Regions from separate parts of the Secundilactobacillus paracollinoides genome, predicted to be linked through region 3. Evidence: a T-box and tRNA genes for the amino acid it is inferred to sense, from the RefSeq annotation. Region 3 holds a T-box; the other regions hold tRNA genes.
What was found. A T-box is a leader RNA that pairs with one kind of tRNA and senses whether it is charged. The one in region 3 lies ahead of pheS (phenylalanine--tRNA ligase subunit alpha), so its partner is inferred to be a tRNA-Phe.
Positions count from the first base shown of each region.

Region 1 (7,322 bases), 110 kb from region 3:
TTGGTGATAACACACAGGGATTAATTCACATTTCAGAGTGCCACTATGGGTTTGTAAAGGATATCCATCAATATCTTACCGTTGGCCAGACAATGACGGTTGTGATTTTGGATATTGATGAGTTTACTGGGAAAATATCATTATCGTTGAGATGCCTGGAGGAACCAAAGGCAACGCAGATTGATCAACCAGATAATCATCACAAACATTATTGGACGAGCCGCAACGTCCATGAAGGGTTCACGCCGATTGCTGACCGCCGTCACGGATGGGAACAAGAGGCACTTCGTGAGTTCGTTCGCAAATAAATGAATCTTTTTCAAATAAGTGCTTGACCGACTGTTGTTTTGCTGGTATTATTTTACCTGTTGTTAAAGACGACGTCACAGATTGAACGCATAATTATTCAAGTGGCCGTTGTCTCGATAACGCCATTCACTTGTTTAACCGATTCGTTAAACATTTGGTTGAATAAAGATTCAAAATAATGGTTGACATCATTTTGGATCTTAGCTATACTAAATGAGTTGATTCAAACAAGTAGACCTTTGAAAACTGAACAAAGTTTTGTTTCACAAAGTGCGGGGCATCTCAACTGTAAGTTGAGATCAAATGTAATTTGCGAACGTCAATTCGCTTATTAACAATGTAACAACAAATGAGTCACAAACAATCATAAAATGAGAGTTTGATCCTGGCTCAGGATGAACGCTGGCGGCGTGCCTAATACATGCAAGTCGAACGCATCCCGTTAAATGAAGTGCTTGCACGGATTTTAACATCGGATGAGTGGCGAACTGGTGAGTAACACGTGGGTAACCTGCCCAGAAGCAGGGGATAACACTTGGAAACAGGTGCTAATACCGTATAACAACAAAAACCGCATGGTTTTTGTTTGAAAGGTGGTTTCGGCTATCACTTCTGGATGGACCCGCGGCGTATTAGCTAGTTGGTGGAGTAACGGTTCACCAAGGCAATGATACGTAGCCGACCTGAGAGGGTAATCGGCCACATTGGGACTGAGACACGGCCCAAACTCCTACGGGAGGCAGCAGTAGGGAATCTTCCACAATGGACGAAAGTCTGATGGAGCAACGCCGCGTGAGTGAAGAAGGTTTTCGGATCGTAAAACTCTGTTGTTGAAGAAGAACACGTTTGAGAGTAACTGTTCAGACGTTGACGGTATTCAACCAGAAAGCCACGGCTAACTACGTGCCAGCAGCCGCGGTAATACGTAGGTGGCAAGCGTTATCCGGATTTATTGGGCGTAAAGCGAGCGCAGGCGGTTACTTAAGTCTGATGTGAAAGCCTTCGGCTTAACCGGAGAAGTGCATCGGAAACTGGGTAACTTGAGTGCAGAAGAGGACAGTGGAACTCCATGTGTAGCGGTGAAATGCGTAGATATATGGAAGAACACCAGTGGCGAAGGCGGCTGTCTGGTCTGTAACTGACGCTGAGGCTCGAAAGCATGGGTAGCGAACAGGATTAGATACCCTGGTAGTCCATGCCGTAAACGATGAATGCTAGGTGTTGGAGGGTTTCCGCCCTTCAGTGCCGCAGCTAACGCATTAAGCATTCCGCCTGGGGAGTACGACCGCAAGGTTGAAACTCAAAGGAATTGACGGGGGCCCGCACAAGCGGTGGAGCATGTGGTTTAATTCGAAGCTACGCGAAGAACCTTACCAGGTCTTGACATACTGTGCTAACCTAAGAGATTAGGCGTTCCCTTCGGGGACGCAGATACAGGTGGTGCATGGCTGTCGTCAGCTCGTGTCGTGAGATGTTGGGTTAAGTCCCGCAACGAGCGCAACCCTTATTGTCAGTTGCCAGCATTTAGTTGGGCACTCTGGCGAGACTGCCGGTGACAAACCGGAGGAAGGTGGGGATGACGTCAAGTCATCATGCCCCTTATGACCTGGGCTACACACGTGCTACAATGGATGGTACAACGAGTTGCAAACTCGCGAGAGCAAGCTAATCTCTTAAAGCCATTCTCAGTTCGGACTGTAGGCTGCAACTCGCCTACACGAAGTCGGAATCGCTAGTAATCGCGGATCAGCATGCCGCGGTGAATACGTTCCCGGGCCTTGTACACACCGCCCGTCACACCATGAGAGTTTGCAACACCCAAAGTCGGTTCGGTAACCTTCGGAAGCCAGCCGCCTAAGGTGGGGCAGATGATTAGGGTGAAGTCGTAACAAGGTAGCCGTAGGAGAACCTGCGGCTGGATCACCTCCTTTCTAAGGAATAATACGGAAGCCCTGCACTGAGACAAAACTTTGTTTAGTTTTGAGAGGTCTACTCTCAAACTGGTTCTTTGAAAACTAGATAATATCAATTTTCTTTTATTAATTAATAATTTCATTAATTAAGCCGAGAACACCGCATTATTTTGAGTTTTTTATTAGTAGTTAAACTACTTCGCATATACTCAATTAACTGAAATCACGTTAGTGATTTAGGTTAAGTTAACAAGGGCGCATGGTGAATGCCTTGGCACTAGGAGCCGATGAAGGACGGGACTAACACCGATATGCTTCGGGGAGCTGTACGTAAGCTTTGATCCGGAGATTTCCGAATGGGGAAACCCAGCCATCTTAACCGATGGTTATTGCTTAGTGAATACATAGCTAAGTAAAGGCAGACGTGGGGAACTGAAACATCTAAGTACCCACAGGAAGAGAAAGCAATTGCGATTCCCATAGTAGCGGCGAGCGAAGTGGGAACAGCCCAAACCAGGAAGCTTGCTTCCTGGGGTTGTAGGACTGAACATTTGAGTTACCAAAGTTGTTGGTAGTTGAACAGGTTGGGAAGCCTGGCCAAAGAGGGTGATAGCCCCGTAAACGAAACCAATAACCCTCAGTTCAGGATCCTGAGTACGGCCAGACACGTGAAACCTGGTCGGAATCCGGGAGGACCATCTCCCAAGGCTAAATACTCCCTAGTGACCGATAGTGAACCAGTACCGTGAGGGAAAGGTGAAAAGCACCCCGGAAGGGGAGTGAAATAGTTCCTGAAACCATGTGCCTACAATTAGTTGGAGCCCGTTAATGGGTGACAGCGTGCCTTTTGTAGAATGAACCGGCGAGTTACGCTAACATGCAAGGTTAAGTTGAAAAGACGGAGCCGTAGCGAAAGCGAGTCTGAAACGGGCGTTTCAGTATGTTGGTCTAGACCCGAAACCAGGTGACCTACCCATGTCCAGGGTGAAGGTGCGGTGAAACGCACTGGAGGCCCGAACCCGTGTACGTTGAAAAGTGCTGGGATGAGGTGCGGGTAGCGGTGAAATTCCAAACGAACTTGGAGATAGCTGGTTCTCTCCGAAATAGCTTTAGGGCTAGCCTCGGAATTGAGAATCGTGGAGGTAGAGCCACTGTTTGGACTAGGGGCCCGTCATGGGTTACTGAATTCAGATAAACTCCGAATGCCACAGATTTATATCCGGGAGTCAGACGGTGAGTGATAAGATCCATCGTCGAAAGGGGAACAGCCCAGACCACCAATTAAGGTCCCTAAGTGTATCCTAAGTGGAAAAGGCGGTGAAGTTGCATAGACAGCTAGGATGTTGGCTCAGAAGCAGCCACCATTTAAAGAGTGCGTAATAGCTCACTAGCCGAGTGATTTTGCGCCGAAAATGTACCGGGGCTAAGGATACCACCGAAATTGTGGATGTGACCATTAGGTCACGTGATAGGAGAGCGTTCTAAGGGCGGTGAAGCTAGATCGTAAGGACTAGTGGAGCGCTTAGAAGTGAGAATGCCGGTATGAGTAGCGAAAGATCAGTGAGAATCTGATCCACCGAATGACTAAGGTTTCCTGGGGAAGGCTCGTCCTCCCAGGGTTAGTCGGGACCTAAGCTGAGGCCGAGAGGCGTAAGCGATGGCTAACAGGTTGAGATTCCTGTACTAGTAAAGTGTGTTTGAACGATGGAGGGACGCAGGAGGCTAAGCCGTGCGCACGATTGGAAATGTGCGTTCAAGCAGTAAGTCAGGTTACCAGTTAAATGCTGGCAGCCGGGTTGACAAGCTGTGATGAGGACCGAATTTAAGTAGGGAAGTGGCCGACGTCACACTGCCGAGAAAAGCTTCTAGTGAATACTTTATTACCCGTACCGCAAACCGACACAGGTAGTCGAGGAGAGTATCCTAAGGTGTGCGAGTGAACTCTTGTTAAGGAACTCGGCAAAATGACCCCGTAACTTCGGGAGAAGGGGTGCTGCACGCAAGTGCAGCCGCAGTGAAAAGGCTCAGGCGACTGTTTATCAAAAACACAGGTTTCTGCAAAATCGTAAGATGACGTATAGGGGCTGACGCCTGCCCGGTGCTGGAAGGTTAAGTGGATGAGTTAGCTTCGGCGCAGCCCAGAAATGAAGCCCCAGTAAACGGCGGCCGTAACTATAACGGTCCTAAGGTAGCGAAATTCCTTGTCGGGTAAGTTCCGACCCGCACGAAAGGCGTAACGATCTGAGCACTGTCTCAACAAGAGACTCGGTGAAATTATAGTACCTGTGAAGATGCAGGTTACCCGCGACAGGACGGAAAGACCCCATGGAGCTTTACTGTAGCTTGATATTGGGTGTTGACACAACTTGTACAGGATAGGTCGGAGCCGTAGAGGCCGGAACGCTAGTTTCGGCAGAGGCGCTGGTGGGATACGACCCTTGTTGTGTGAACACTCTAACCCGCACCACTTAGCGTGGTGGGAGACAGTGTCAGGTGGGCAGTTTGACTGGGGCGGTCGCCTCCTAAAAAGTAACGGAGGCGCCCAAAGGTTCCCTCAGAATGGTTGGAAATCATTCGTAGAGTGTAAAGGCAGAAGGGAGCTTGACTGCGAGACAGACAGGTCGAGCAGGGACGAAAGTCGGGCTTAGTGATCCGGTGGTACCGTATGGAAGGGCCATCGCTCAACGGATAAAAGCTACCCTGGGGATAACAGGCTTATCTCCCCCAAGAGTCCACATCGACGGGGAGGTTTGGCACCTCGATGTCGGCTCATCGCATCCTGGGGCTGTAGTCGGTCCCAAGGGTTGGGCTGTTCGCCCATTAAAGCGGTACGCGAGCTGGGTTCAGAACGTCGTGAGACAGTTCGGTCCCTATCCGTCGCGGGCGTAGGAAATTTGAGAGGAGCTGTTCCTAGTACGAGAGGACCGGAATGGACACACCGCTGGTGTATCAGTTGTGCCGCCAGGCGCATTGCTGAGTAGCTATGTGTGGATGAGATAAACGCTGAAAGCATCTAAGTGTGAAACTCGCCTCAAGATGAGATTTCCCATTCCTATATGGAAGTAAGACCCCTGAGAGATGATCAGGTAGATAGGCTAGAAGTGGAAGTCCAGTGATGGATGGAGCGGACTAGTACTAATCGGTCGAGGACTTAACCAAGTAAGAAAACGGTGATTTCCGGTAGGAAAACGATATTATCTAGTTTTGAGAGCATCAGTTCTCAATAGTGTGGTGGCGATAGCCTGAAGGATACACCTGTTCCCATGCCGAACACAGAAGTTAAGCTTCAGCACGCCAAGAGTAGTTGGGGGATCGCCCCCTGCGAGGGTAGGACGTTGCCACGCGATTTGATTTCCGACTCAGTTGTTGGGACAACTTTAATAGTGAGTTTTGATGACGCATGTCGGAGACTCTTGGAGAGTTGTCCGAGTTGGCCGAAGGAGCACCACTGGAAATGGTGTAAACGGGCAAAAACCTGTTTCAAGGGTTCGAATCCCTTACTCTCCGTTCAGCAACTTTTAGTATGACCCGTTGGTCAAGTGGTTAAGACACTGCCCTTTCACGGCAGTAACATGGGTTCGAATCCCGTACGGGTCATTAGTCGAAAGACTACAATAAGTTTTTAGTTAACAACCTCATGGAGGATTAGCTCAGTTGGGAGAGCGTCTGCCTTACAAGCAGAGGGTCACAGGTTCGAGCCCTGTATCCTCCATCATGGTCCGTTGGTCTAGTTGGTTTAGGACGCCTGCCTGTCACGCAGGAGATCACGAGTTCGAGTCTCGTACGGACCGTTGTTAATAATTGAATATTAACAAGCATTAAATGGCTCGGTAGCTCAGTTGGTAGAGCAACGGATTGAAGCTCCGTGTGTCGGCGGTTCGATTCCGTCCCGCGCCATTATGGATGGGTAGCGAAGTCTGGCTAAACGCGGCGGACTGTAAATCCGCTCCTTCGGGTTCGGTGGTTCGAATCCACTCCCATCCACCATAGGGATATAGTATAATGGTAGTACATCGGTCTCCAAAACCGCTAGTGTGGGTTCAACTCCTACTATCCCTGTTTGTCATGTGATGGCGGTATTGGTGAAGTTTGGTTAACACACCGGATTGTGGTTCCGGCACGCGTGGGTTCGAGTCCCACATACCGCCCTTTGAAGATTGGGTTATAGCCAAGTGGTAAGGCAACGGACTTTGACTTCGTCATGCGCTGGTTCGAATCCAGCTAACCCAGTTGGATATGGTTCATCGATTTCAATATGGCGGTATAGCCAAGTGGTAAGGCAGAGGTCTGCAAAACCTTCATCGTCGGTTCGAATCCGATTACCGCCTTTGCCTTATTGAGAGGCCTATTCAACAACATTCAATTTATGCCGGAGTGGCGGAACTGGCAGACGCGCTGGACTCAAAATCCAGTGTCCGTTGAGGACGTGTGGGTTCGAACCCCACCTCCGGTACTAAAGTGACTAAGATAAATGATCTTAGTCTTTTTTTGTGTTTAAATTATTAATATTGCCTGTAATCATTACCGGCTCTTAGTCATCTAACGGTGCTTAAGCACGTGGTGAAGTGACCCGCAATTTTGTTCTAGAACGACAGTCGTGTACGGACTGTTGTCTAATTGGTATAAACCATGATATACTTTCTCTAAAAATTTTGAATCTGTCTGGACACTTGTTCGTTACTTTGCCCACAAAATAGGAGGAACTATGTACACTGGTCACCCATCATTGAAACAAGTGATAGAAACCTACGCTGAATTACACCGCGCCAGCCACACGCTATTTCGACCTGGACACCAAATTGATACTATTTTGAACATTCACAATCCGCTTGATCGATACCGGCCTATTGAATTACGAAATGAACAGATGCTGAGGGCAACCTCTTACGAAAATAAAATTGGCGATGTCACGCTAAAACTGATTTATGAGGAAACGCCATTAACCGCATATTTGTCCTATACAATCAAACACGCCAGACTTCATTTTAAACACTTCGTCGGCTATGTTGGAAACGAACAATACCCACTTGAGTCCTTCATTAAGGTGATTGGCGTCCAATTGCCGAAATTGATGGTCCCTAAAAAGAATCGTGTCATTTT
Region 1 covers NZ_CP014912.1:3,065,783-3,073,104, reverse strand. The annotation lists gene AYR61_RS13555 (CvfD/Ygs/GSP13 family RNA-binding post-transcriptional regulator) at 1-308, shown strand, start outside; rRNA gene AYR61_RS13550 (16S ribosomal RNA) at 677-2,240, shown strand; rRNA gene AYR61_RS13545 (23S ribosomal RNA) at 2,462-5,381, shown strand; rRNA gene rrf (5S ribosomal RNA) at 5,450-5,566, shown strand; tRNA gene AYR61_RS13535 (tRNA-Ser) at 5,638-5,729, shown strand; tRNA gene AYR61_RS13530 (tRNA-Glu) at 5,748-5,819, shown strand; tRNA gene AYR61_RS13525 (tRNA-Val) at 5,862-5,934, shown strand; tRNA gene AYR61_RS13520 (tRNA-Asp) at 5,939-6,013, shown strand; tRNA gene AYR61_RS13515 (tRNA-Phe) at 6,047-6,119, shown strand; tRNA gene AYR61_RS13510 (tRNA-Tyr) at 6,124-6,209, shown strand; tRNA gene AYR61_RS13505 (tRNA-Trp) at 6,211-6,281, shown strand; tRNA gene AYR61_RS13500 (tRNA-His) at 6,296-6,370, shown strand; tRNA gene AYR61_RS13495 (tRNA-Gln) at 6,381-6,452, shown strand; tRNA gene AYR61_RS13490 (tRNA-Cys) at 6,480-6,550, shown strand; tRNA gene AYR61_RS13485 (tRNA-Leu) at 6,591-6,675, shown strand; gene AYR61_RS13480 (hypothetical protein) at 6,928-7,322, shown strand, end outside.
Region 1: it has a tRNA-Phe gene. The T-box ahead of pheS (phenylalanine--tRNA ligase subunit alpha) is inferred to sense a tRNA for this amino acid. The anticodon was not compared.

Region 2 (7,322 bases), 550 kb from region 3:
AGGGCTCTTTGTTGTCGATACAAGGGCAGATCTAACAGAAACTTGTCACTGATCACATGCGCTGCCAGCGATGCTGACAATGGACTATGGGCTAATAAACCATGCGGCGCCTGGCTCTGAAACATATAAGTAAGGCCAGTTTGTCTTTCACATTCACTGCAGGTGCCAGTTTCTATGTAGATTCTTTTAACGTACAGGCGTCCCGGTTCGTAACAGACAGACTTCTTGGCGGACAAATTTTTTGCCGACGATGAGCCAGTCAGAGTGTCCGTGAGGACACTGACTGGCTCATCGAATGGAATTAAAACGTCCTGAACCGGCAGGTCAGGACTGATTGTTTGTTTGCGTGTCTTCTTTTTCGACCTGATCTTGGTTATTACTTGGTAGGTCTCTTCGCTTTGGTTCCCAGTTTGCTCTGGTTCGGTAAAAACACCACTTTGTCCGAATAATGACAATTGATCAGAATTAATTCTTTCAGAGCTTTGGCCATAGATCTTTTTGGTTAAAAATGCCACCTGTTCTTCCAGAAGTAGAATCGTCTGTTTTAGTTCGTGCACTTCTTGTTTTAGCTCAGTGTTCTGTCGAATTAGTTCGGCTTCAATATTTTTTACGTGCTTAGCCATCGCATTCACTCCTTTCCGTATATAAGAGTTGTTGAAATGAGTTTACCACTCGCTAAACGGGTTTAAAAGCTATTTTTTGTGACCCGGTGGGTTCACTTGATGAATGGTCGACTCCAGCGACCACCCGCTCAGGAGACGAAGTAACTGTTTGGGATTTAGCTTACGAATTGCAGCTTGATCAACTGGCCATTGGAGTCGACCATTCTCAATTCGTTTGTATAATAACAGGAATCCGTCACCATCCCAGTACAGTGCTTTGAATCGGTCTTTACGACTCCCGCAGAACAAATATAACGCGCTGTTATATGGGTCCAAATCAAATTGATCTTGAACCACCCCAGCTAGACCATCAATTCCTTTTCTTAAATCTGTTTTTCCGCAGACCAGAAAGATCTGATGAAGCTTATTTTGATCGATTATCATCGCTAAACACCGCCTTTAGGAATGCATCTAAAATATAACCATTAATGTGATTGTAGATAATGACAGATTTGTTGGTGCCGACTTTGATGTGCATTGCTTTCGTCGTAACCGTTGGTTGCGACTGTGGCGTTTGACCCATGCGAATTTGAACAATATCAGGTTTTTCAGTCATAAAAAATTACCTCACCAATTTTATTTGATGAGGTAATCGTAAATCATTTTAGAGTTGATTTGAATACGGTCGGTTATCTACTGCTTACAATACGTCTAAAGGTGGCCAGTTTTTTGAAATAAGCATGGCAGCATTCCTAAGTTAGCTGCCATGCTTATTTTTGAAATCGAGTAGGAGGTAATTGATTAATTCAATTACCGACCTCTCACACCACCGTACGTACGGTTCCGTATACGGCGGTTCAATAATTTAAGCACTTTGTATTGACTGGAGTGTCTTGCTCATATTGATGAGTCCAAGGCGTTCCAGTCTTTTGTTTGTCAGAGTATAGGTCAATGTCTTGCTATGCGCAGTTCGCCAATAACCCTTACGGGTATTGGCCATTGTATAAGCACTGGTGCCAGAAAGCCCCAGTTTTACAAGATGATTGACCTTTGTTTTGAGCTTCTTCCACTGTTTCCAAATATACTGGCGAATCCTTGCTCGCAACCATTCGTCTAAGTGACGGATAAAATTGGTCATTTTCCCGACCGAATAGTACTGTAACCACCCACGCATCTTTTGATGAATCTCGTTAAACACCAGGTTTAACGAAACGCCCCGATTGCGCTTGGTCATTTTCCTGAGTGCAGACTTGATGCGTTGCTTGGCCTGCCAAGCAGGTCGCGCATACGCACCTCCTCGACCAACCCCCAAGGAAAATCCCAGGAACTTGGCCCGCAGAGGCGAACTTACTGATGTCTTGTCCTCATTGACGGTGACCTTTAGGTCGCCTTCAAGAAAGCGAGTAACATTAGTCAGAACCCGTTCTCCAGCACGTTTGCTTCGGACATAAATATTACAATCGTCCGCATAGCGGACAAACTTATGACCTCTGGAAGTTAACAGCTTATCCAGTTCGTTGAGATAAATGTTAGCCAAAAGTGGCGATAAGGGGCCACCTTGAGGGGTGCCTTTATCACTTCGTTCAAATAGACCACCATTCATGACACCGCTGGTTAGGAAGCGACGAATGAGATGCAGTATCCATGGATCCGTAATATACTGCTCAATAAATTTAATAAGCAGATCGTGGTTGACCGTATCGAAGTATGCTTTTAAATCGAGATCCACGACATAGTGATAGCCCTGATTGTAGAACTGAACCACTCTATCAATGGCATCTTTAGCACTTCGATTCGGTCGGAACCCAAAACTATTATCTGAGAAGACACGCTCAAATGTTGGCACCATGACTTGCGCCATGGCTTGTTGAACAAGTCGGTCAATCACAGTTGGTATTCCGAGCTTGCGTTTACCACCATTAGGTTTTGGAATTTCAACCCGCTTAACGGGACGAGGCCGATAGGTCTCGTTTTGTAAAGCTTGCAGTAATTCCTGTTTATGTTTCCTCAAGTAGGGCAACAGTTCGTCAACGGTCATTCCGTCTAGTCCTGCTGCACCTTTGTTTCTGCAGACGCGAAGATAAGCCTCGTTCAGGTTATTTCGGTCTAAGACTAACTCTTGAAACTTAGTGCCGTTCATCATCGTATTTTCACCAGAGTCAGTGCTACGCACCCCGACTTGTTCTTGGGCTTCCAGTCCTACTGTCCGCCGGCGGTCAGCTTTTTCTGTATTCTGCGGTTGTTGCACTGTCTCCACCTCCAATATCAATGATGACCTATTATTGTTCAGCCCTTCGTGGCAGATACCACTACTATGGCCTCGGCTGACTCCTGTATCGTTCTGCACCACATCACTGCGATGTTTGTTCCTGTGGCGCTTAGCGCGCCTCTTGTCGGGAACGTACGATACAGGCCTCCCCGGGTAAGAACGCCCACTTTCGTACCATGTCATTGCCAGCTTTACTGCGATGGCCTCGAGTAGTATTGGACTTTGGTTTGTTTGGCAACCTCGTCCGACCAACACAGCCTTATAGCTGATTCTTGTACATCAATGCGGTACTTTGTCGCCGACTTCCTTCAGATTCCACCTCACGATGGACACCCTTGTCATTGACTTGCGGTTCCGACTACTACGGCCCGCAACGGACTTTCACCGTCTAGTTGGCGCCCATGCCGGGCGCACCAAAAAAACGATGAACTCACATTCATCGTTTACTGACGGTCCGTACGAGACTCGAACTCGTGATCTCCTGCGTGACAGGCAGGCGTCCTAAACCAACTAGACCAACGGACCAAATTGCGGGAGCTGGATTTGAACCAACGACCTTCGGGTTATGAGCCCGACGAGCTACCAGACTGCTCCATCCCGCGATAATATTATTTTTATGACCCGTACGGGATTCGAACCCATGTTACTGCCGTGAAAGGGCGGTGTCTTAACCACTTGACCAACGGGTCATTTATAAAATGACTTAACTATTAATGAAACAACGGAGAAAGAGAGATTCGAACTCTCGCGCCGCTTACGCGACCTACACCCTTAGCAGGGGCGCCTCTTCAGCCACTTGAGTATTTCTCCAATGGGCCTAAATGGACTCGAACCATCGACCTCACGCTTATCAGGCGTGCGCTCTAACCAGCTGAGCTATAGGCCCAAAAAGCGGGTAACGAGAATCGAACTCGCGACAACAGCTTGGAAGGCTGTGGTTTTACCACTAAACTATACCCGCATTTGGTATTTCTATTGGCGTTGTTTTATTAATGGCGCGGGACGGAATCGAACCGCCGACACACGGAGCTTCAATCCGTTGCTCTACCAACTGAGCTACCGAGCCATAAAAGCGGTTCGTACGAGACTCGAACTCGTGATCTCCTGCGTGACAGGCAGGCGTCCTAAACCAACTAGACCAACGAACCAAATAGATATTTAGAAATAATTGCGGGAGCTGGATTTGAACCAACGACCTTCGGGTTATGAGCCCGACGAGCTACCAGACTGCTCCATCCCGCGATAATAAAAAGGAGGATGAGAGATTCGAACTCTCGCGTGGTTTGACCCACCTGACGGTTTTCAAGACCGTTCCCTTCAGCCAGACTTGGGTAATCCTCCATAAGATACAATAACAATGATATAACATTACTTGACCATAGTAAAGACCCAAGTTAATGGACCTTGTAGGATTCGAACCTACGACCGGACGGTTATGAGCCGTCTGCTCTAACCAACTGAGCTAAAGGTCCGAGCACTAATGATCAATCGCGGCGGGGGGGATCGAACCCTCGACCTCCCGGGTATGAACCGGACGCTCTAGCCAGCTGAGCTACACCGCGATGGTGTTTAAATAAAGATGAAACTATTTATTTAAATCGGGAAGACAGGATTCGAACCTGCGACCCCCTGGTCCCAAACCAGGTGCTCTACCAAGCTGAGCTACTTCCCGCTCAATGCACCCAGTAGGAGTCGAACCTACAACCTTCTGATTCGTAGTCAGACACTCTATCCAATTGCGCTATGGGTGCAAAATATTAAATTGTAACAATGCCGAGGACCGGGATCGAACCGGTACGGTCATCACTGACCGCAGGATTTTAAGTCCTGTGCGTCTGCCAATTCCGCCACCCCGGCGTTTTTGGCAAAAGCGGAAGACGGGATTCGAACCCGCGACCCCCACCATGGCAAGGTGATGTTCTACCACTGAACTACTTCCGCATATTCTGTTAAATGCCGACTAGAAGATTCGAACTTCCGACCCCCTGTTTACAAGACAGGTGCTCTACCAACTGAGCTAAGTCGGCAACTCAATAAATTAATGGGTGTAGAGATCCGAAATTTCTCTCGGTAATGAGCCGTGACAGGCTCGAACTGTCGACCCTCTGATTAAAAGTCAGATGCTCTACCAACTGAGCTAACGGCTCAATGGAGGATACAGGGCTCGAACCTGTGACCCTCTGCTTGTAAGGCAGACGCTCTCCCAACTGAGCTAATCCTCCATGAATGATAGCGTGGCAACGTCCTACCCTCGCAGGGGGCGATCCCCCAACTACTCTTGGCGTGCTGAAGCTTAACTTCTGTGTTCGGCATGGGAACAGGTGTATCCTTCAGGCTATCGCCACCACACTATTGAGAACTGGTGCTCTCAAAACTAGATAATATCGTTTTCCTACCGGAAATCACCGTTTTCTTACTTGGTTAAGTCCTCGACCGATTAGTACTAGTCCGCTCCATCCATCACTGGACTTCCACTTCTAGCCTATCTACCTGATCATCTCTCAGGGGTCTTACTTCCATAAAGGAATGGGAAATCTCATCTTGAGGCGAGTTTCACACTTAGATGCTTTCAGCGTTTATCTCATCCACACATAGCTACTCAGCAATGCGCCTGGCGGCACAACTGATACACCAGCGGTGTGTCCATTCCGGTCCTCTCGTACTAGGAACAGCTCCTCTCAAATTTCCTATGCCCGCGACGGATAGGGACCGAACTGTCTCACGACGTTCTGAACCCAGCTCGCGTACCGCTTTAATGGGCGAACAGCCCAACCCTTGGGACCGACTACAGCCCCAGGATGCGATGAGCCGACATCGAGGTGCCAAACCTCCCCGTCGATGTGGACTCTTGGGGGAGATAAGCCTGTTATCCCCAGGGTAGCTTTTATCCGTTGAGCGATGGCCCTTCCATACGGTACCACCGGATCACTAAGCCCGACTTTCGTCCCTGCTCGACCTGTCTGTCTCGCAGTCAAGCTCCCTTCTGCCTTTACACTCTACGAATGATTTCCAACCATTCTGAGGGAACCTTTGGGCGCCTCCGTTACTTTTTAGGAGGCGACCGCCCCAGTCAAACTGCCCACCTGACACTGTCTCCCACCACGCTAAGTGGTGCGGGTTAGAGTGTTCACACAACAAGGGTCGTATCCCACCAGCGCCTCTGCCGAAACTAGCGTTCCGGCCTCTACGGCTCCGACCTATCCTGTACAAGTTGTGTCAACACCCAATATCAAGCTACAGTAAAGCTCCATGGGGTCTTTCCGTCCTGTCGCGGGTAACCTGCATCTTCACAGGTACTATAATTTCACCGAGTCTCTTGTTGAGACAGTGCTCAGATCGTTACGCCTTTCGTGCGGGTCGGAACTTACCCGACAAGGAATTTCGCTACCTTAGGACCGTTATAGTTACGGCCGCCGTTTACTGGGGCTTCATTTCTGGGCTTCGCCGAAGCTAACTCATCCACTTAACCTTCCAGCACCGGGCAGGCGTCAGCCCCTATACGTCATCTTACGATTTTGCAGAAACCTGTGTTTTTGATAAACAGTCGCCTGAGCCTTTTCACTGCGGCTGCACTTGCGTGCAGCACCCCTTCTCCCGAAGTTACGGGGTCATTTTGCCGAGTTCCTTAACAAGAGTTCACTCGCACACCTTAGGATACTCTCCTCGACTACCTGTGTCGGTTTGCGGTACGGGTAATAAAGTATTCACTAGAAGCTTTTCTCGGCAGTGTGACGTCGGCCACTTCCCTACTTAAATTCGGTCCTCATCACAGCTTGTCAACCCGGCTGCCAGCATTTAACTGGTAACCTGACTTACTGCTTGAACGCATATTTCCAATCGTGCGCACGGCTTAGCCTCCTGCGTCCCTCCATCGTTCAAACACACTTTACTAGTACAGGAATCTCAACCTGTTAGCCATCGCTTACGCCTCTCGGCCTCAGCTTAGGTCCCGACTAACCCTAGGAGGACGAGCCTTCCCCAGGAAACCTTAGTCATTCGGTGGATCAGATTCTCACTGATCTTTCGCTACTCATACCGGCATTCTCACTTCTAAGCGCTCCACTAGTCCTTACGATCTAGCTTCACCGCCCTTAGAACGCTCTCCTATCACGTGACCTAATGGTCACATCCACAATTTCGGTGGTATCCTTAGCCCCGGTACATTTTCGGCGCAAAATCACTCGGCTAGTGAGCTATTACGCACTCTTTAAATGGTGGCTGCTTCTGAGCCAACATCCTAACTGTCTATGCAACTCCACCGCCTTTTCCACTTAGGATACACTTAGGGACCTTAATTGGTGGTCTGGGCTGTTCCCCTTTCGACGATGGATCTTATCACTCACCGTCTGACTCCCGGATATAAATCTGTGGCATTCGGAGTTTATCTGAATTCAGTAACCCATGACGGGCCCCTAGTCCAAACAGTGGCTCTACCTCCACGATTCTCAATT
Region 2 covers NZ_CP014912.1:2,405,739-2,413,060, reverse strand. The annotation lists gene tnpC (IS66 family transposase) at 1-623, opposite strand, end outside; gene tnpB (IS66 family insertion sequence element accessory protein TnpB) at 693-1,046, opposite strand; gene AYR61_RS10495 (hypothetical protein) at 1,027-1,218, opposite strand; gene ltrA (group II intron reverse transcriptase/maturase) at 1,468-2,850, opposite strand; tRNA gene AYR61_RS10485 (tRNA-Asp) at 3,322-3,396, opposite strand; tRNA gene AYR61_RS10480 (tRNA-Met) at 3,400-3,473, opposite strand; tRNA gene AYR61_RS10475 (tRNA-Glu) at 3,489-3,560, opposite strand; tRNA gene AYR61_RS10470 (tRNA-Ser) at 3,594-3,681, opposite strand; tRNA gene AYR61_RS10465 (tRNA-Ile) at 3,684-3,757, opposite strand; tRNA gene AYR61_RS10460 (tRNA-Gly) at 3,762-3,832, opposite strand; tRNA gene AYR61_RS10455 (tRNA-Phe) at 3,865-3,937, opposite strand; tRNA gene AYR61_RS10450 (tRNA-Asp) at 3,945-4,019, opposite strand; tRNA gene AYR61_RS10445 (tRNA-Met) at 4,040-4,113, opposite strand; tRNA gene AYR61_RS10440 (tRNA-Ser) at 4,123-4,212, opposite strand; tRNA gene AYR61_RS10435 (tRNA-Ile) at 4,270-4,343, opposite strand; tRNA gene AYR61_RS10430 (tRNA-Met) at 4,360-4,433, opposite strand; tRNA gene AYR61_RS10425 (tRNA-Pro) at 4,470-4,543, opposite strand; tRNA gene AYR61_RS10420 (tRNA-Arg) at 4,549-4,622, opposite strand; tRNA gene AYR61_RS10415 (tRNA-Leu) at 4,643-4,728, opposite strand; tRNA gene AYR61_RS10410 (tRNA-Gly) at 4,741-4,812, opposite strand; tRNA gene AYR61_RS10405 (tRNA-Thr) at 4,826-4,898, opposite strand; tRNA gene AYR61_RS10400 (tRNA-Lys) at 4,946-5,018, opposite strand; tRNA gene AYR61_RS10395 (tRNA-Val) at 5,021-5,093, opposite strand; rRNA gene rrf (5S ribosomal RNA) at 5,104-5,220, opposite strand; rRNA gene AYR61_RS10385 (23S ribosomal RNA) at 5,289-7,322, opposite strand, start outside.
Region 2: it has a tRNA-Phe gene. The T-box ahead of pheS (phenylalanine--tRNA ligase subunit alpha) is inferred to sense a tRNA for this amino acid. The anticodon was not compared.

Region 3 (7,322 bases):
ATGGCATCATAACCGTAGATCCGGGCAACTTCTTCCAGCAGGTCGGCTTCAATATGAATGTCCCAACGACGTGGCGGCACAGTTACGGTATAGGTCTCACCATTCAATGCGACACCAAAGCCAAGACGTTTAAAGATAGCAGTAACCTCATCAGCAGACAATTCAGTCCCCAGCACATGGTTGATACGGCTGAGTGTGACGTCAACGTTGACGTCAGTCACGTCGTATTCTGCACCGGTCACGATGCCCGTTAAACTATCACCATCTGCCAGTTCGTCCATCATCTGAGCAGCAGCGTCTAAGGCTTCGGCAACGCCGCCACGGTTGACCCCACGTTCGAAACGTTGGGATGCATCCGTGTGCAGGTTGTGCCGCTGCGCCGTTTTCCGGATCAATGTTGGCTGGAACACAGCTGATTCAATGGCAACCGTTGTGGTGTCGTCATCAATTCTTGAATTGAAGCCGCCCATCACACCGGCTAATGCAATCGGCTTATCCGTATCAGCAATCACGATGTCGTTTGCATCAAGGTCGTGTTCTTCCTCATCCAACGTAGTAAGCTTTTCGCCTGCCCGCGCGTTTCGAGTCACGACCGTGTTCCCCTTGATCTTATCAAAGTCAAAGGCGTGCAGCGGTTGACCATACTTCAGCAAAATGTAGTTAGTGACATCGACCACGTTATTGATCGGGCGAACGCCAGCGTTCCACAATTTAATCTGTAACCAGCGTGGACTTGGTTTAATCGTCACGTTTTTAACGAGCCGCATCTTATAGATTGGTGCTAGGCTTTCATCCGTGTCCAACGTCACCTGATCAACAGCTTTTTCGCCAATTTCAGTCACATCAGGGTGATTCAACTTAGCAGTTTTGTCGTACAACGCAGCGACGTCATTTGCGACACCGTAAACACTCAGCATGTCGCCACGGTTAGGGGTTACATCAACGTCGATCAGCTCATCGTCCATCCCAAGGTAAGGGAAAACCGGTTCACCGACTTCGGCATCGTCTGGCAAGAAGTAAATACCGTCCGCCCATTCCTTTGGGACAACGTCCTTGCTGAACCCAATTTCATCCAGCGCACAGATCATCCCATTGGAAGTGACGCCACGCATCTTAGACCGCTTAATTTTGACGTTGCCGCCGATTCTTGAACCAGGCAGTGCAACAATAACTTTGTGGTTAGGCGCAACATTGGGTGCGCCACATACGATTTGGGATAGGTCGTCTTCCCCAATATCAACTTGGCAAATGTTTAAGTGATCAGAATCGGGATGCGGTTCCATGGACATCACTTCACCGACCACGATCTTTTTAAGACCATCACTAGGCTTTTCGACAGAATCAATTTCAACGGAACCCCGTTCGATTTTTTCTGCTAAGTCTTTGGCTGGTACATCAATATCGAGATACTCTTTTAACCAGCGATAAGAAATTTTCATAGGTTTTGATTATCCTTTCTTAGCAAATTGGGTGAGGAACCGGACGTCGTTTAAGTAGAAGTTCCGGATATCGTCAACACCATACTTCAGCATTGCAAACCGGTCAGGGCCAAGACCAAAGGCAAAGCCACCGTAAACGGTTGGGTCAACCCCAGCCATCTTCAACACGTTCGGGTGAACCATCCCGGCACCGAGCACTTCGATCCAGCCGGTGTACTTGCAGACGTTACAGCCCTTACCGCCACAGTTAAAGCAGGTAATATCGGCTTCAACAGAAGGCTCAGTAAATGGGAAGTAACTTGGGCGCAACCGGACGTCAAATCGGTCACCAAATAAGGTGTGTGCAACCAGTTCCAAGGTACCTTTTAAATCAGCCATGGTAACGTGCTTATCGATGACAAGCCCTTCCACCTGGTGGAATTGATGAGAGTGGGTTGGATCATCCGTATCACGACGGTAAACGACCCCTGGTGAGATCATCTTCAACGGCCCCTTACTAAAATCGTGGGTCTCCAACGTTCTTGCCTGCATCGGTGAGGTTTGTGTCCGCATCAAAATTTCCTTGGTGATATAGAACGTATCTTGCATATCCCGTGCTGGATGATCCTTAGGCAGGTTCATCATTTCAAAGTTGTACTTGTCTTCTTCGACTTCTGGACCGCTCAAAACTTGGTAGCCCATGCCCATAAAGAGGTCTTCCAGCTGATCAACGATTTGTTGAATCACGTGTGGTTGTCCCTGAGTAACGGCAGCCCCTGGTAAGGTCACATCAATTTTTTCGTGTTGCAGCTTAAAGTTTAACGCTGCCTGTTGTAGTTCGCTATTGCGATCATCAATGGCGTTTTTTAGGTCGTCACGCACCTTATTTGCAAACTGGCCAAAGCTAGGTCGTTCGTCTGCGGGTAAGTCTTTCATACTGCGGAGCGCTTGAGTGACGGGGCCTTTTTTACCTAACAACTGCACACGCAGTTCATCAAGCTTTTTAAGGTCGTCAACATCGAGGATACTCTGCTTTCGCTCATCGCGAATTTTTTCCAATTGATCTCTAAGTGTCATTATGGATCCTCCTTAACAAAATAAAAAAACTCCGCCCCAAAATAAAGGGACGAAGTCTTCGCGGTACCACCCTTGTTTACTTATCAATAAGTACACTCGGTAATTTAATAACGGTCAATCAACCGGACGATTATTTGTCACGACCCTAATGACCGCGACGCCCAATCTCTGCTCGGAAAGTGAATTCGATCCTAACCAATCGACGACCTTCCACTGACCTAGCCGTCTCTCTGGGATTAGCGCTGAACCTACTACTCTTTCGTTAAGGCATTTCATTCAATTTTTACACACCAATTAGTTTACAGCGGTTGGTGGCATTGGTCAACCTCTTGCGGATCATCAGCATCTAACTGGTTCCATTTTTCAGACCAGTTGTGCACCGTCTTCATGACACCGGCAAGGTCTTGACCTTTTTCAGTGAGGGCGTATTCGATCAACGACGAATCGTCATAGGTGTTGCGAACAACGATGCCGTTCATCTCGAGTTCCTTAAGGCGTTCGACCAACACCCGATCTGAACACCTAGTCACCTTACCTGCAATATCTTTAAACCGTTGCGGGCCGAGGTTCAACAATACATCGATAATCAGTCCGTTCCATTTTTTACCTAAAATACTAAACGTCTGCTCAAACTTTGGACAGAGTTCAAAATTGTCAATATCCACTAATCCTTGCGTTAAGGCTTGATCCATCTTAACACCCCCTGTTATCACTATTTGTCATCAAATAAGACTTGCTTTAATCGTTTCATATTCCACTGGCTCATGCGGGCCCGAAGTGGGCTAAAGAACTCGTGAATCGCATCGTAATCATCGACCAGACTCACGATGACACTTTCGCGATATCTTGGCATGGCCGCCGTGGCACCCCACATGTGTTTCAGAATAATATCCTTTTCCATGGGGGTCAGCTCAGTCAGCTTTTCCGCGTTTCGCAGTGCGACCCGTGGGTGGATGAAGGCATGAGAGCCCAAGTTAAACTTGGTGGTGCGCCAGTCATAGTAGAATAAATCATGTAACAACCCTGCCCGCGCAACTGCCCGGGTGTTAAGGCCGTGTTTTTTAGCAATTAAGTAACTATCGTAAGACACTGAGATCGAATGTGTGAGTCGGTCAGAATGGTGGTGCTGCGTATAGTTAGCCAATTTCTGTACTTCTGGCTTAGCCAGCAAGTCGTCCACTAAAGCGATGTATTCTTTGTCTGTACGCCAATCATTGGTCTTCATAGAACGCTTCCTTTACTTAAGTAAGTTCATTTAGACATACTATACTGAATTTCATTACAAATAACAAGTAAAATGGCCCTTTATTCGGTTAAATAAACCTAAAGAGACCTAAAATAGTGCAATCATGACTGATTTTCGGACAAAACCGAACCAATTTTACTGGTTCAGTTGAAACATCAACACGCCAGCCGCAATTGCAACGTTCAACGATTCTGCATTCCCCTTAATTGGAATATAGAGATTGTCGGTCGTTTCAGCCATCAATTCAGGCGCCATGCCCTGGCCTTCGTTGCCCATGATGAGGCCAAACTCAGTTGATGCAGTGACGTCCCGGAAATTCTTCGCATCTTTATTTAAGGCCGTCCCGTAAACGGGCTTGTCCGCGCCTTTGAATGTTGTCAACCAGGCGGTTAGGTCTCCCTCGGTCAATTGGACATGGAATTGACTGCCCTGCATCGCCCGAACAACTTTAGGATTGTAGCGGCTGGACGTGCCTTTACCAAACACGATACCAGTGAATCCGGCTGCATCCGCAGTTCTGACCATCGTCCCAATGTTACCGGGATCCTGGATCCGATCCAGCATAAGCCAAGCACCGGCCGCGTCTTCCGGGGCAACTCTGGTAGCAGCAGTGATGTTCACAACAGCGAAAATGCCCTGGGGTGTGACCGTATCCGTTAATTTTTTGGCAACTTCTTCTGAGATCTCAATCTGTTCCAACGTTGCTGGCAGGTCATCCTCGTGCGCTTCAAGCTGATCTGCCGTTGCCAGAATCGTTTGCACTGGCTCGTTAGCAGTCAGTGCATCCCCAACGATATGCCACCCTTCAACCAGATATTGATGGTATTTTTGGTGTCCCTTCTTTGTCGTTAAATGTTGCCATTTTTTTACCTTTGCATTTTGTGTAGACGTAATCTTTTCGATCATGGCCACCTCTTTCTCCGTATTTTGTTACTATAGATACATACTAGCACGATTTAGGAAGTGATTATATGGCCTCACAATTAATTTCTGTCGTTGGCCGTGTCCAGGGCGTCGGGTTTCGCTGGTCAACCAAGCGCATGGCCGACGAGCTAAACGTCACTGGATGGGTCAAAAACGAACGGGATGGGACCGTCTCAGTATTAGCCCAGGCCGACTCAGAAACACTTGCCACCTTTGTCGCCGGACTGAAACGGTCGCCATCACCGTACGCTGTCGTTGATGCAGTGCACGTCAAGCCAATTACGGCCCCTGTCTGGCACGAATTTAACATTACCAATTGAAAAATGCCCCTATTTCAAGTAATATTTACTTTGTTGCGTTAAGCAAATTGTGAAGACTGCAATATTTTAGAAGGGGATTGACAACTAACAAATGAAATCAAATAAACCTTTACGCTTGGGCATGGCCTTAGCGGGACTCGCCCTTGTGTTGAGCGGGTGTGTGCAACGCACGAAGAGTGGTAAGCCCTACGGCGTCGTGTACGATTACCTCGCCGTTCCTGGTCAGCACGTCATGGAATGGATGGCCAACTTCTTAGGCCACTCCTATGGCTGGGCCATTATCGTTTTGACCGTCGTCGTTCGGCTCGTTTTATTGCCGTTGATGGTCCGTCAGATGCGCAGTTCAACCGTCCAACAAGAAAAAATGGCAGCCATCAAGCCTCAAATGACTGCCCTTCAGAAACGTCAAAAGTCGGCTTCAACTCAAGAAGAGCAAGCTGCAGCTGGTCAAGCGATGATGCAACTCTACCGGGATAACGGCATCAGCATGACTGGTGGGATCGGCTGTTTGCCGCTGCTGATTCAAATGCCAATTTTCGCTGCATTATACGCTGCGATTCAGTACTCGCCTGAGCTTTCCTCATCTTCATTTATGGGTATTCCGCTTGGGAAGTCTTCCATTGTATTGGCCATTCTTTCCTTCGTGGCATACCTGCTTCAAGGGTACTTATCCATGATCGGCATGCCAAAGGAACAGCAGAAACAAATGCGGGTAACAATGGTCATCAGTCCCGTGTTCATTTTGTTCTTTACGATCTCAGCCAACGCTGGGCTAGGCCTTTACTTCTTCATCGGTGGAATTTTTGCCTGCATCCAGACGATCATCATTAATTTGTATCGACCACGGATCAGACGTGAGATTGAAGCCGAAATGAAAAAGAACCCGCCTAAGATCGTTGAGGAACCAATGCCAACTGCGGCAACACCAACAGCTGATAGCAGCTCGACGGATTCAGCACCTTTGACCAAGACGCAAGCCACCGATAAGAAAAACCGGCAACGAAATGCGGGTAAGCAACAGCACCATCATGAGTAATCAGCATTAAATAATGCATCGTAAAAAAACGCCAAGTATTCAAGTGCTTGGCGTTTTTTTGGTGCGCCCGGCATGGGCGCCAACTAGACGGTGAAAGTCCGTTGCGGGCCGTAGTAGTCGGAACCGCAAGTCAATGACAAGGGTGTCCATCGTGAGGTGGAATCTGAAGGAAGTCGGCGACAAAGTACCGCATTGATGTACAAGAATCAGCTATAAGGCTGTGTTGGTCGGACGAGGTTGCCAAACAAACCAAAGTCCAATACTACTCGAGGCCATCGCAGTAAAGCTGGCAATGACATGGTACGAAAGTGGGCGTTCTTACCCGGGGAGGCCTGTATCGTACGTTCCCGACAAGAGGCGCGCTAAGCGCCACAGGAACAAACATCACAGTGATGTGGTGCAGAACGATACAGGAGTCAGCCGAGGCCATAGTAGCGGTATCTGCCACGAAGGGCTGAACAATAATAGGTCATCATTGATATTGGAGGTGGAGACAGTGCAACAACCGCAGAATACAGAAAAAGCTGACCGCCGGCGGACAGTAGGACTGGAAGCCCAAGAACAAGTCGGGGTGCGTAGCACTGACTCTGGTGAAAATACGATGATGAACGGCACTAAGTTTCAAGAGTTAGTCTTAGACCGAAATAACCTGAACGAGGCTTATCTTCGCGTCTGCAGAAACAAAGGTGCAGCAGGACTAGACGGAATGACCGTTGACGAACTGTTGCCCTACTTGAGGAAACATAAACAGGAATTACTGCAAGCTTTACAAAACGAGACCTATCGGCCTCGTCCCGTTAAGCGGGTTGAAATTCCAAAACCTAATGGTGGTAAACGCAAGCTCGGAATACCAACTGTGATTGACCGACTTGTTCAACAAGCCATGGCGCAAGTCATGGTGCCAACATTTGAGCGTGTCTTCTCAGATAATAGTTTTGGGTTCCGACCGAATCGAAGTGCTAAAGATGCCATTGATAGAGTGGTTCAGTTCTACAATCAGGGCTATCACTATGTCGTGGATCTCGATTTAAAAGCATACTTCGATACGGTCAACCACGATCTGCTTATTAAATTTATTGAGCAGTATATTACGGATCCATGGATACTGCATCTCATTCGTCGCTTCCTAACCAGCGGTGTCATGAATGGTGGTCTATTTGAACGAAGTGATAAAGGCACCCCTCAAGGTGGCCCCTTATCGCCACTTTTGGCTAACATTTATCTCAACGAACTGGATAAGCTGTTAACTTCCAGAGGTCATAAGTTTGTCCGCTATGCGGACGATTGTAATATTTATGTCC
Region 3 covers NZ_CP014912.1:2,957,503-2,964,824, forward strand. The annotation lists gene pheT (phenylalanine--tRNA ligase subunit beta) at 1-1,439, opposite strand, end outside; gene pheS (phenylalanine--tRNA ligase subunit alpha) at 1,449-2,495, opposite strand; T-box leader at 2,538-2,770, opposite strand; gene AYR61_RS12990 (winged helix-turn-helix transcriptional regulator) at 2,795-3,187, opposite strand; gene AYR61_RS12995 (HD domain-containing protein) at 3,208-3,720, opposite strand; gene AYR61_RS13000 (TrmH family RNA methyltransferase) at 3,877-4,644, opposite strand; gene AYR61_RS13005 (acylphosphatase) at 4,713-4,985, shown strand; gene yidC (membrane protein insertase YidC) at 5,077-6,021, shown strand; gene ltrA (group II intron reverse transcriptase/maturase) at 6,518-7,322, shown strand, end outside.